2 regions of the Fulvivirga maritima genome follow, and region 2 is predicted to be linked to the other one. Evidence: riboswitches for the same ligand, from Rfam matches in the RefSeq annotation. Region 2 holds a riboswitch; the other holds the start of a gene.
What was found. Region 2 has a riboswitch for cobalamin ahead of LVD15_RS04555 (TonB-dependent receptor plug domain-containing protein). Riboswitches for the same ligand answer to the same signal wherever they lie in the genome.
Positions count from the first base shown of each region.

Region 1: linked by a shared signal. The riboswitch ahead of LVD15_RS21735 (bifunctional adenosylcobinamide kinase/adenosylcobinamide-phosphate guanylyltransferase) and the one ahead of LVD15_RS04555 (TonB-dependent receptor plug domain-containing protein) in region 2 are both predicted to bind cobalamin.

Region 1 is NZ_CP089980.1:5,160,821-5,166,342, forward strand. Features, by position in the region: gene LVD15_RS21725 (McrB family protein) at 1-507, shown strand, start outside; gene LVD15_RS26940 (McrC family protein) at 500-1,513, shown strand; gene LVD15_RS26945 (5-methylcytosine restriction system specificity protein McrC) at 1,467-1,799, shown strand; cobalamin riboswitch at 2,298-2,494, shown strand; gene LVD15_RS21735 (bifunctional adenosylcobinamide kinase/adenosylcobinamide-phosphate guanylyltransferase) at 2,534-3,037, shown strand; gene cobT (nicotinate-nucleotide--dimethylbenzimidazole phosphoribosyltransferase) at 3,079-4,131, shown strand; gene LVD15_RS21745 (adenosylcobinamide-GDP ribazoletransferase) at 4,128-4,916, shown strand; gene cobC (alpha-ribazole phosphatase) at 4,898-5,428, shown strand.
Region 2 is NZ_CP089980.1:1,114,514-1,120,035, forward strand. Features, by position in the region: gene LVD15_RS04545 (BtuF-related (seleno)protein) at 1-526, opposite strand, end outside; gene LVD15_RS04550 (YncE family protein) at 537-1,625, opposite strand; gene LVD15_RS04555 (TonB-dependent receptor plug domain-containing protein) at 1,635-3,527, opposite strand; cobalamin riboswitch at 3,624-3,833, opposite strand; gene LVD15_RS04560 (ABC transporter substrate-binding protein) at 3,933-5,081, shown strand; gene LVD15_RS04565 (FecCD family ABC transporter permease) at 5,083-5,522, shown strand, end outside.

The sequences.
Region 1 (5,522 bases), 2.3 Mb from region 2:
GAGGAGTTTTCTGTGCCGTCAAACCTTCACATCATTGGCACAATGAATACTGCAGATCGCAGTGTCGAAGCATTGGATGTGGCATTGAGACGTAGATTTAGTTTTGAGCATATCGTACCACAGTATAGTTTGCCATCACTCATGGAATCATCTGAGGCTCTTGGTGTTTCTGTTTCCAGGCTCCTCGAAACAATCAATGAACGAATTACATACTTAAAGGATGAAGACCACCAGATAGGTCATAGCTACTTCATAAACGTATTGAGTAAGGAAGAGCTGGCTGAGACTTTTAATAAGAACATTATCCCACTTCTGAAAGAGTATTTCTACAATGATTATGGAAAGATCAGGTTGATTTTGGGAGAAGAGTTTGTTGAGAAGGTGGAAAATGCTCCCAAAATGGCGGTTTATGATCAGGATGACTATTTACCAACCATCCGATATAAATTAACAGACCTAACTTCTGACAATATATTAGAAAAGGTGAAAACGATCATTGGTGACTAGGCAAGCAGATAAAATATTAGTTTATGAGTGGAGCTGGCTTACCTTAGGTCAAGAGGTGCAAGGCCTTCAATTCAAAAAGAAGCATCTGGATGCTCTGGCTAGGTACGAGCAAGCCAATCAAACCGGATTCTTTCAGGTCTTTTTCAATAAGGTTCGCTTCAATGAACATGTTGGAGTAATCAAAGTAGGCGACCTCACCATTGAGGTGCTGCCTAAGACAGACAAACATCAGCTAAACAAATCCGAGTGGCAACAAGTGTTATTAGATATGCTGCTCATAAGTCTGCAAGTAGAAGCGAAGACTACTACGCAAGCGAATATTCTAATACGTCAGCATAGTGTACTGGAAACTTATTTTCAGTTGTTCTTATCAGAAGCGGAACGACTTATCCATCAAGGATTGATCAAGAAATATCGAACGAATACCAGTAATCAGTCTGCCTTGAAGGGTAAACTATTGGTGCATCAGCAGATCACGAAAAATGCGGTGCATGCCGAACGCTTTTATGTGGCGCATACGGTTTATGATCAGGACAATGTCTTCAATTTCATTCTTAGAGCTGGTCTGGAGTGCGTGGCTAAGGTTGGTTCGGATGCTGTGAGAAGAAATGCGGAAGCTTTATTACTATTTTTTCCGGAATCTAAGAGTAGAGTGATCAATGAAAAGCTCTTTCGGACACTCGCCTATGAGCGAAAAACTGAAAGCTACAAAGGAGCCATTGAGCTGGCCAGAATCATTCTTCTCAATTATCACCCGGATATCAAAGGCGGCCCCAATGACATTCTAGCTATCATGTTTGACATGAACAAACTTTGGGAAAGCTTTATTTATTGGAGTTTGGTGAGGGCTGCATCTGGCAAAGGGGTGAAGGTGTTGGCTCAGCCATCTAAGGCCTTTTGGAAGCCAAATAATGGCTATTCTCGACCTCTTAAACCTGATTTAGTCATCGAACTCTCAGATGATAAAAAAAGTAGTGATCGATACCAAGTGGAAGTTTCAGTCTAAAGTTTCTTTGGAAGATCTTCGTCAGGTATATGCTTACCTCCATTACTTTGAATCAAATGAAGGTTATTTGCTTTATCCAGATCAAGTGAAAGACGCTGTGAGAAAAGAGGATGGTGATTTTCAAAATATCAGTAAAGACAAACTTAGCGATCTTTCCTGTGGATTGATGTTTGCGGATTTGATTATAGTACAAGAGAATAAAAAAGTTTTGAATCGAGAAATAGGTGAAGCTATTCTTAAAGCCATCCAACTGGATTCTGCTGAAAAGTCATCGCGTAAAAGTTAGATGTCTCTTCCTTTACTTTCAAATGCTCTAATATTTCCCAGAGCAATTGACAGGAAATTGGTATATTGATCTACTCCGGTTCAAAATCCCTTCATTTTAAACGGGTACACAATAACAAGAAAATCATGTAATCAGGTAAATCACGCGAAATCAAGGTTTAGACAACTTCTGAAGCAAAGCTTACAATTTAAGAAGATATTTACTCCGAAGTACAACTCAAATCCTGACATCCTTAAATCCTGAAAATCACTATTAAGACAACTCCGGTTCAAAATCCCTTCAATTTAAACGGGTACACAATAATAAAAAAATCATGCAATCAGGTAAATCATGAAAAATCAAGGTTTAGACAACTTCGGAGGCAAAAGCATACCATTTAAGAAGGTATCTAATCTGAAGTATAATTCAAATCCTGACATCCTTAAATCCTGAAAATCATAACTAAGACAATAGAAGAATTAATTAATTTTTTTAAAGACAATATTAGATCATAATCCATAGCTTTGACTCGCTATTGGTTTCATTCTCCTCTCAGGCTGCAATGAATTAAAATGGGAATTCGGTGAAAGTCCGGAGCTATCCCCGTAGCTGTAAGTTTCTGAAAGTTGTTTTACCTCTTGCCACTATTCTGTAGAATGGGAAGGCCAAAAACATTGGAAGCGAGCCAGAAGACCTGCCAGTGGCTTATATTTTAACGGCTTTCGGAGGAAGAGTCAGGAATAAGCTGATAAACCATGATCTATTACATTTCAGGAGGGGAAAGATCCGGAAAGAGTGGCTATGCGCAAAAACTGGCGCTGAGCTTATCGGATAACCCCATATATCTGGCCACTGCCCGCCAGTGGGACGGTGATTTTAAGAAAAGAGTAGCGCGCCATGTCGCCGATAGAGATGACCGCTGGACTACCATAGAGGAAGAAAAGCACCTCAGTAAACTGGATGTCTCTGGCAAGGTAGTGGTGCTGGACTGTATTACACTTTGGCTCACCAACTGGTATGTTGATACCAAGAACAATGTAGATGAATGCCTTGAAAAGGGTAAAGCAGAGCTCTCAGCGCTCTTTCAGCAGGAGGGAACCCTCATCATTATCTCTAATGAAATTGGGATGGGCATACACGCACAGACTGAAGTGGGCCGTAAATTCACAGAACTGCAAGGATGGATGAATGAATTCATAGCCAGCCAATCTGATAAGGCCTTTTTTATGGTTTCTGGCCTTCCTTTAACATTAAAATGACTTACTACATACCTGATTATTATTATTTCTAAAACTCAATCATGCTTCACTTTACTATCCAACCTGTTGCTGATCATCTGGATGATGCTATTCGCAGTAAAATAGACCTTAAGACTAAGCCCATTGGTGCACTGGGGCTTTTAGAAGACACCGCTTTTACCATTGCGCGTATTCAGCAAACGCTAACGCCATCGTTAAATGCACCCACTATTGCCGTATTTGCCGGTGATCATGGTATTGCTAAAACAGGTTTGGTTAATCCCTACCCGCAAGAGGTGACCTACCAAATGGTGATGAATTTTGTAAACGGTGGTGCGGCTATCAATGTGCTATCCAAGCAAAATAACATTGATATAAAGATCATTGATGCCGGTGTAAACTATGATTTCGGCCCTTTTGATAGCATTATAGATGCTAAAATAGCTTATGGAACGGCCAATTATCTGGAAGGTCCCGCCATGACTATTGCCCAATGTGAGCAAGCTATAGCCAAAGGGGCTGAGGTAGTTCAAGGCATTTTTAATAATGGCAGCAACGTTATTGGTTTTGGAGAAATGGGGATAGGTAACACATCATCGGCATCGCTATTAATGAGTGTTATTTGTGATAAGCCTGTAGCAGCCTGCGTGGGTAAAGGCACAGGGGCTAATCAGGAGCAACTAGCAGGGAAGATAAAAACATTGCAACAAGTATTGGAAAAGCACCAAGATCTGGATAAGAATGATCCCATAGCTGTACTCGCTAGTTTGGGTGGGTTTGAAATAGCTCAGATATGTGGTGGAATGCTCAAAGCGGCTGAATTAGGCATGATTATACTGGTAGACGGCTTTATTTGTACTGCTGCTTTGCTGGTGGCCCAAATGATAGAAAAGGCCATTTTAGGTTATTGTGTATTTACTCACCAATCTGAAGAACATGGCCATCAGATGATGCTAAAGACTTTTAACGCCAAACCATTGCTTAAGCTAGGCATGCGACTAGGCGAGGGGACAGGCTGTGCGGTGGCTTATCCTATTGTGCAGTCGGCTTGTACTTTTCTGAATGAAATGGCCAGCTTTGAAGGGGCAGGAGTAAGCCAGCAATCCACGATATGAAAGAACAAATCAGAGTATTTTTTACGGCTTTGATGTTTTATACGCGCATCCCATGCCCTAAATCGGTAGATCATAGCCCGGAATATATTAACAAATCCATTCGTTACTTTCCTTTGATCGGTTGGATAGTTGGTGGCATTGCTGCAGTAGCTTTTTTAATAGGAGCGTGGGCCGTGAATCCTGCGGTGGGTATTGTGCTAAGCATTATCGCTTCGGTGCTGACTACCGGAGCCTTTCATGAAGACGGTTTTGCTGATGTATGTGATGGCTTTGGTGGTGGCTGGACTAAAGAAAAGATTCTGGTTATTATGAAAGATAGCCGAATGGGAGCTTATGGCGTCATTGGCATGATTCTCATCCTGTTGCTAAAGACTAGTCTGTTAGTGGAAATAAGCAATTTGACCGATTTGTGGATTATACTGATGATTATGGTCAGTGCCCATGCCCTGAGTCGTTTTATGGCCGCGACCTTCATATTTACCCATGCTTATGTAAGAGATACAGACGACAGCAAGGCCAAGCCTGTGGCTCAGCAAGCGCATAGAGCTAACCTGATAATAGCTGCATTTTTAGGAGTTATTCCTTTGATAGCCTTGTGTTTGCTTTCCCATAATGCTTTTGTGTTGGCCCTCATTCCGATTTTATATGTTGTGAAGATGTGGTTGGCCAGGTACTTCACCAAATGGATAGGAGGCTATACCGGCGACTGCTTGGGGGCAACGCAACAAGTAACAGAAGTGGCTTTTTATCTATTTTTAATACTGATATGGAAGTTTACTTTATAAGACATACCACGCCGCAGGTGGCTAAAGGCATCTGCTATGGCCAGAGTGACCTTGACATTACTGACTCATTTGAAGCTGAATGCCGACAGCTCAAGCCACAGTTACCCGAGAAGTTCGATACGGTGTATAGCAGCCCTCTCAAACGCTGTACTATTTTAGCGCAGCAACTGACCAGCCAGGTCATAACCGATGACCGGCTCAAAGAAATGAATTTTGGTGATTGGGAAATGAAAAAGTGGGATGAAATTCCTAATGAACCATTAGACTATTGGATGGAGCACTTTGTGACAGCCAAAACCCCCAATGGTGAATCAATGGAAGGCCTTCATGCCCGCGTAAAAGAATGGTGGCAGTCTATTCAAGTAAATGATTCAAAGCAAAAGATTGCGGTAGTGACTCATGCCGGAGTAATAAGAATCATGCATGCGCACCTTAACAACATTCCTTTAAACAAAGCCTTTGAAAATTTCAATATAGGGTATGGGGAGGTTTGGAAATATGATGCCGTATAATTGCGGTCGAGTCATGCTGCCTGACTTGGAAGAGTTGATGCTTCCCGAGTCACTCTGATGCCTGGCAGAGTCGATGCAGCCCGAGTCACTCTGA
Region 2 (5,522 bases):
CCACCATAGCTACAGTGGGCTTATTTTTAACATTGGCTACTTTATCACGGATAGCATTGAACCGCTGAGCAATATTATCTACTAATTTCTGCGCTCTATTTTCTACCTCCAACACTTTTCCTACTCTAAGAATATCAGCAAAAATATCCTGAACCACATTGGGCTGCAGGCTTACTAACTGAGGATTAGAAGAGGTAAGCTTACAAACCGCATTTTCAACATCTTGCAAGCTTACAGCACATATATCACAGAGAGACTGAGTGAGAATAACATCAGGATTAAGCTGCTCTAACAACTCCTCATCAATATTATAAACAGACAATCCCTCTTTGAGCAAATCAATAACGCTATTATCTATCTCTTCGCTAGAGCGGTTAGTGTCAAACTTAGGCGCGGTAAGCACCGGTAGTTTTTCCACCCACAGCGGATAGTTACACTCATGCGACCGACCTACCAACATATGGCCAAGGCCAAGCGCCGCTACTATTTCAGTACTACTGGGAAGAAGAGATACAATGCGTTTCATATTATTTCAATTATTTAAAATAAAAACCATTAGGGCCTATACCTACCTGATAAGAAGTTTGCTCCTGACCAGAAGTAGAATAAACATAAGCAGAGCCTGCAGCTGTAAAGCTTGGAGCCTCAGCAGCCAGCACATTACCAGACACAGGATCAACACCTAAGCCATAAAAGCTACCTTCAAATATAGGGGTACTGGGAAGACTTGTATCATCTATTGACATAGAATAAACACCGCCATTGTAATTATAGTAAAGCTGATCTTCGGAAGCATTAATCAAAAGCTTAGTTATAGCTCCAGAACTCTGTTCTACCTCTACCATCAAATCAACTTCATCATCAGCATCTATTCTAGCCAAATAGCCGGAGCTTATTGCATTATATAAGTCATCATATCCTTCAATGATTCCTGCTCCTGAAACCCATAAATCTCCATTATTATCCAATTGAATTGAATTTGGATTAGCACCAACTTCGATCTTTTTTACTACCTCATCTGCAGCTACGTCGATAACAGCTATAGTATTATCAGTTCCATACCCTCCACTATTTACCACGTACACTTCATCACCTCTTCTCACTAACTTATCTGCTCCTACACCAGTACTAACTGTATTTGTTATTTCATATGTATGCAAGTCAATGATTTTCACTGTCCCAACTATACCTCCTTCTCCCCAGTCAGTAACATAGGCTTTATCATCATCTATTTTTAAAAAATATCTAGGAGAAACTAATCCATCTTCACCAGTAATGGTGGCAATTGAAGTCATTGAGTTAATGTTAATCACCTCTATTTTAACAGACCCCTGCACTATAATAAAACCAATTGAATCTGCGATATACATTGACTGAGCCTGATCACCTAATGGCCTACCTATATACGTAGAGAATACATCATTAAAAACCTTAGCTGAATCTCTGTTGTAGTAAGAAAGACTAGCATCACCACTACCAAAGTTTCCTTCATTAATGATGAAATATCCATTATCTCCCATCGGAGAAATACTTGTTGGCCTGGGATCTCCGTCATCATCAGAACAGGATATTATTGAGATGCTTAAAAGCAGCACCATTAGTTTTAAGTAAAACTTGTTTTTCATAGTTATAATCTAATTAAATTGATATTGAATACTTATTTGATAATGCCTGCCAGGCATAGGTCTGCCACTTCTAATTTCATAAGCCTGGTCTAGCATATTTTTAACACTTCCGCTAAGGCTTACACTATGCTTACCCAAGCTTTGCATATAAACAAGAGATAAATCACTGGTAGCAAAAGCATCTATACTTAAAGTGTTATCTCCTGTAGTGGCTTGCTCGCCAGTGTACTTAAATAAATACACAAGTGAAAGGTTTTTATAGTTGCTACTCAGTGAAACAGAAGCCTGATTTTCAGGAGTATAAATGGTTTGTTTGTGCAATTGAGTTTCGTCTTGCACTGAACCTACCTTTTCTTTGGTAGCCTTAGTATAGGCATATTTACCTGTTGCCTGAAGGCTCCAATTGGGCAAAATATTATAATGGTATTTAAGGCTGAGTTCTACACCTCTTGACTGTAACTGCTCTACATTTTCAGGCAGCCATATACTTCCTCTTGGCACCCATTGAATCCAATTATCAATGACGTTATAGAACCCTGTAAACTCAGCCTGAAGATTGGCTTTTTGAAAAATGAACCCCTGCTCTACGCTCCATCCTTCTTCCGGAATGAGATCTAAATTTCCTGTAGCCCCACTACCTGTCCAGTAGAGGTCATTAAAAGTAGGAACTCTGTAGCTGCGAGCAACCTTAGTTTTAGTCTGCCACTCAGGGCTAATGAAGTACTGCAGGCCTAATGAAGGAAGGAAAGGCACCAACTCGTCATCAATATATGACTGACGAGCCATAAGATTAACTTCCAACTTTTTCATCAACAGCCATTTTGAACCCACAAAAAGCGCCAGCCTATGTCTGTCAGGAATATTGCTACCATAACTTTCTGTCTCAGCCTGATCATAGGTGTAATTGAAACCTACCTGCAGCTCATGATTAGGCTTAAGCCTGAAAATCTTATGAATATCATTGATCCAGGTATTTGACTTGCTAATAGATGCCGGAGCTACATAATCCTTATAATTTAAATAATGATTAACCAGTCCTGAACGTATTTCAAACACACCTTTAGGCCTATTATTCTGATAATGAACTACGGCTCTATGAAATTCATCGGTTTGCGTTTCTATGGCTTTGCCTCCCAAAGAAGCAGCATTAGGCAAATGAATGTCATTATACTGATACCAATATTTAGCTGTTATGCTTTGGCTTTTAGGCAAATCAAAATACCACTCACTCATTACCCCGCGCTGATCTACCTGAGCGTTATCCATTTCCTCTTCTCTGTTGTTAAATCGATTAAAAAATTCGAAATCATTATCAGCCTGATGGGTAAATGCTCGCACTTTAGCCTTTACTATTCCTTTTCCATAGCTGAGGTTAAGGCCTGTGTATTGTTTACCAAAACTGCCGAACTGCTGAAACAGACTCCCGCCAACTCCCTGATGTATATTTTTAAGATCTGTATTAATATGAATAGCACCACCCAAAGCGCCTGAACCCAAAACAGATCCGGAGCCTCCATATTGAATGGCTACATTATCAATAAATGAAACCGGCACCAGAGTAAGGTCTAAAGATCCGTTCATGGGACTTTGCAGGTTGAGCCCTTCCCACATTACAGGAGTATGATTACTACCTGTACCTCTAACTGAAGGCGTAGATAATCCGCCAACACCATAAGACCTGATATTTAACCCACCAGCCTTGGTTAACAGCTCGGCCATATTGCCTCCTTGTCTGTTTTTTAGGTATTGAGAACTGACCGTCTCTATCTTTTCACCAGTCTGAAAATCCTGTATTCTTTTATCTTCAATGCGCACTTCCTGCAAAGTGACAGCAGTAGTATCTTGCCCGTAAGCAGTATAACAGCAAGCAGATAAGAATATTAGGCAAAAGAAATTCCTCATAAATCATCATTCATGAAGCTTTAAGTAGGGAAACAGGAAGGTGCACCAGAAATTAAGCATGGGTCATCTGCCTGAAGCCATAACTCCCGAAAGCTTCGTTGTTAATTGAATATGGCAGGTCTCCTGGCTTGCTCTTCATCATCAGCCTTCCCATCTTTTATGACAGTGACTTTAAGAGTGAATGATGAACACAAATGAGCTTACAGTTGCGGGTACAGCTCCGGAATTTTCTTACAAATCACCGGATTCCCTTTTAATTATTACCTCCTGTAACAGAGGCGATAAACCAAAATTCTCAGCAAAGGTAGCTAAAGATTTATTTAAACCAACAAAGCTTCTTACTTGCACATTAATTTCATAAAACTGTATGTTTGCCTTAGTCATTTACTTTAGCCCACTTTATAAATGAATAAAATTTACCCATACTTTTTCCTTGTCACCTGCCTTTTATTTGCCTGTAATCAGAAACAGGAATCAGCAGAATCTGCACAGCAGAGTTCCGCATCGAAAGAAACGGTAGCCTTAGAAGATGCCGTTAACTTCTCCATAAGGAGACAAGGAAAAGTAACTCACATAGAAGTAAAAGAGCCTTACCAAGGGGCGAGCACTCCCGCTCATTACCTGCTAGTACCCAAAGGAGAAACGGTTCCCGAGCACAGCGAAGAGACAGTGGTAATCCGCACACCGGTATCAAGAATAGTCTGTACGGCCACAGTACACCTGCCTGCTTTAGAAATGCTTGGTGTAGAAAATACGCTGAAAGGCTTCCCCAGCACTCAATTTATTTCTTCTGAAGTACTGACGAAAAGAGTAGAATCTGGCGAGATTAAGGAGTTAGGCATAGACACCAAAATAAATATGGAAACCCTTACAGAGATAGACCCCGAGGTGGTTTTTGGCTACACTATGAATGGAAACTCTCAAGATCTGGAACAAATCAGCCGATTAGGAATACCTGTAGCCCTCCAAGTCGCTTACCTGGAAGAAACCCCACTGGGAAGAGCGGAATGGATTAAGTTTATCGCTGAGTTTTTCGACAAGTCTGACCTGGCTGAAGAGAAATTTCAAGAGATAAAAAAGCAATATTTAGCTGTGAAAGAAAAGGTGAAAAATATAACACATAAACCTACTGCCTTTACCGGTGTTATTTATAATGATGTTTGGTATATGTCTGGCGGAAATAGCTGGGCCGGCCGCTTTTTTGAAGCCGCAGGTATAGACTATTTATGGAAAGATGATGAAAGCACAGGCAGCCTCTCTCTGGCTTTTGAAGCGGTGTATGAAAAAGCAGCTGAGGCCGACTTATGGATAGGTGCCGGTCAGTATAAAAGTCTGCAAGAGCTTACCCAGGCCAACCCGAGATATAGTGAGTTTGAGTCTTTTAAAAACAATGAAGTATACGCGTATATAAAAAGGATTAATAAAAATGGAGGGAATGATTACTTTGAAACCGGAGCTGCTCGCCCTGACTTAATTCTGAGTGATCTGGTGAAAATAGCACACCCTGAATTACTTCCTGAATATGAAACCTACTTCTATCAAAAACTGAATTAATTTGAACGCTTTGCTATCCGACAAACGAAAATATACTATCTCGCTTTGGGTAGCATTGCCTCTGTGTATTTTCATTTTATTTACATTAGACCTTTTTTTAGGCAGTGTACACATCCCTGTAGATGAAATTCTGGAGATCATCTTCACCGGAGAAGGCTCTAAGACCAGCTGGACTAATATCATCTGGCAGTTTCGCATGCCACGAGCTACTACTGCTCTATTAGTAGGTATAGCGCTTTCCGTGAGCGGCCTGCAACTACAAACGCTTTTCAGAAATCCGCTGGCCGGGCCCTTTGTGCTGGGCATCAGCACTGGTGCCAGCCTAGGCGTAGCACTACTGGTAATGGCCGGAGCTATTTTAGGAACCGCTTTCTCCTTTTACATGAACAGCTGGCTCATTATTCTTGCCTCCACCATAGGCTCATCGCTGGTATTATTTCT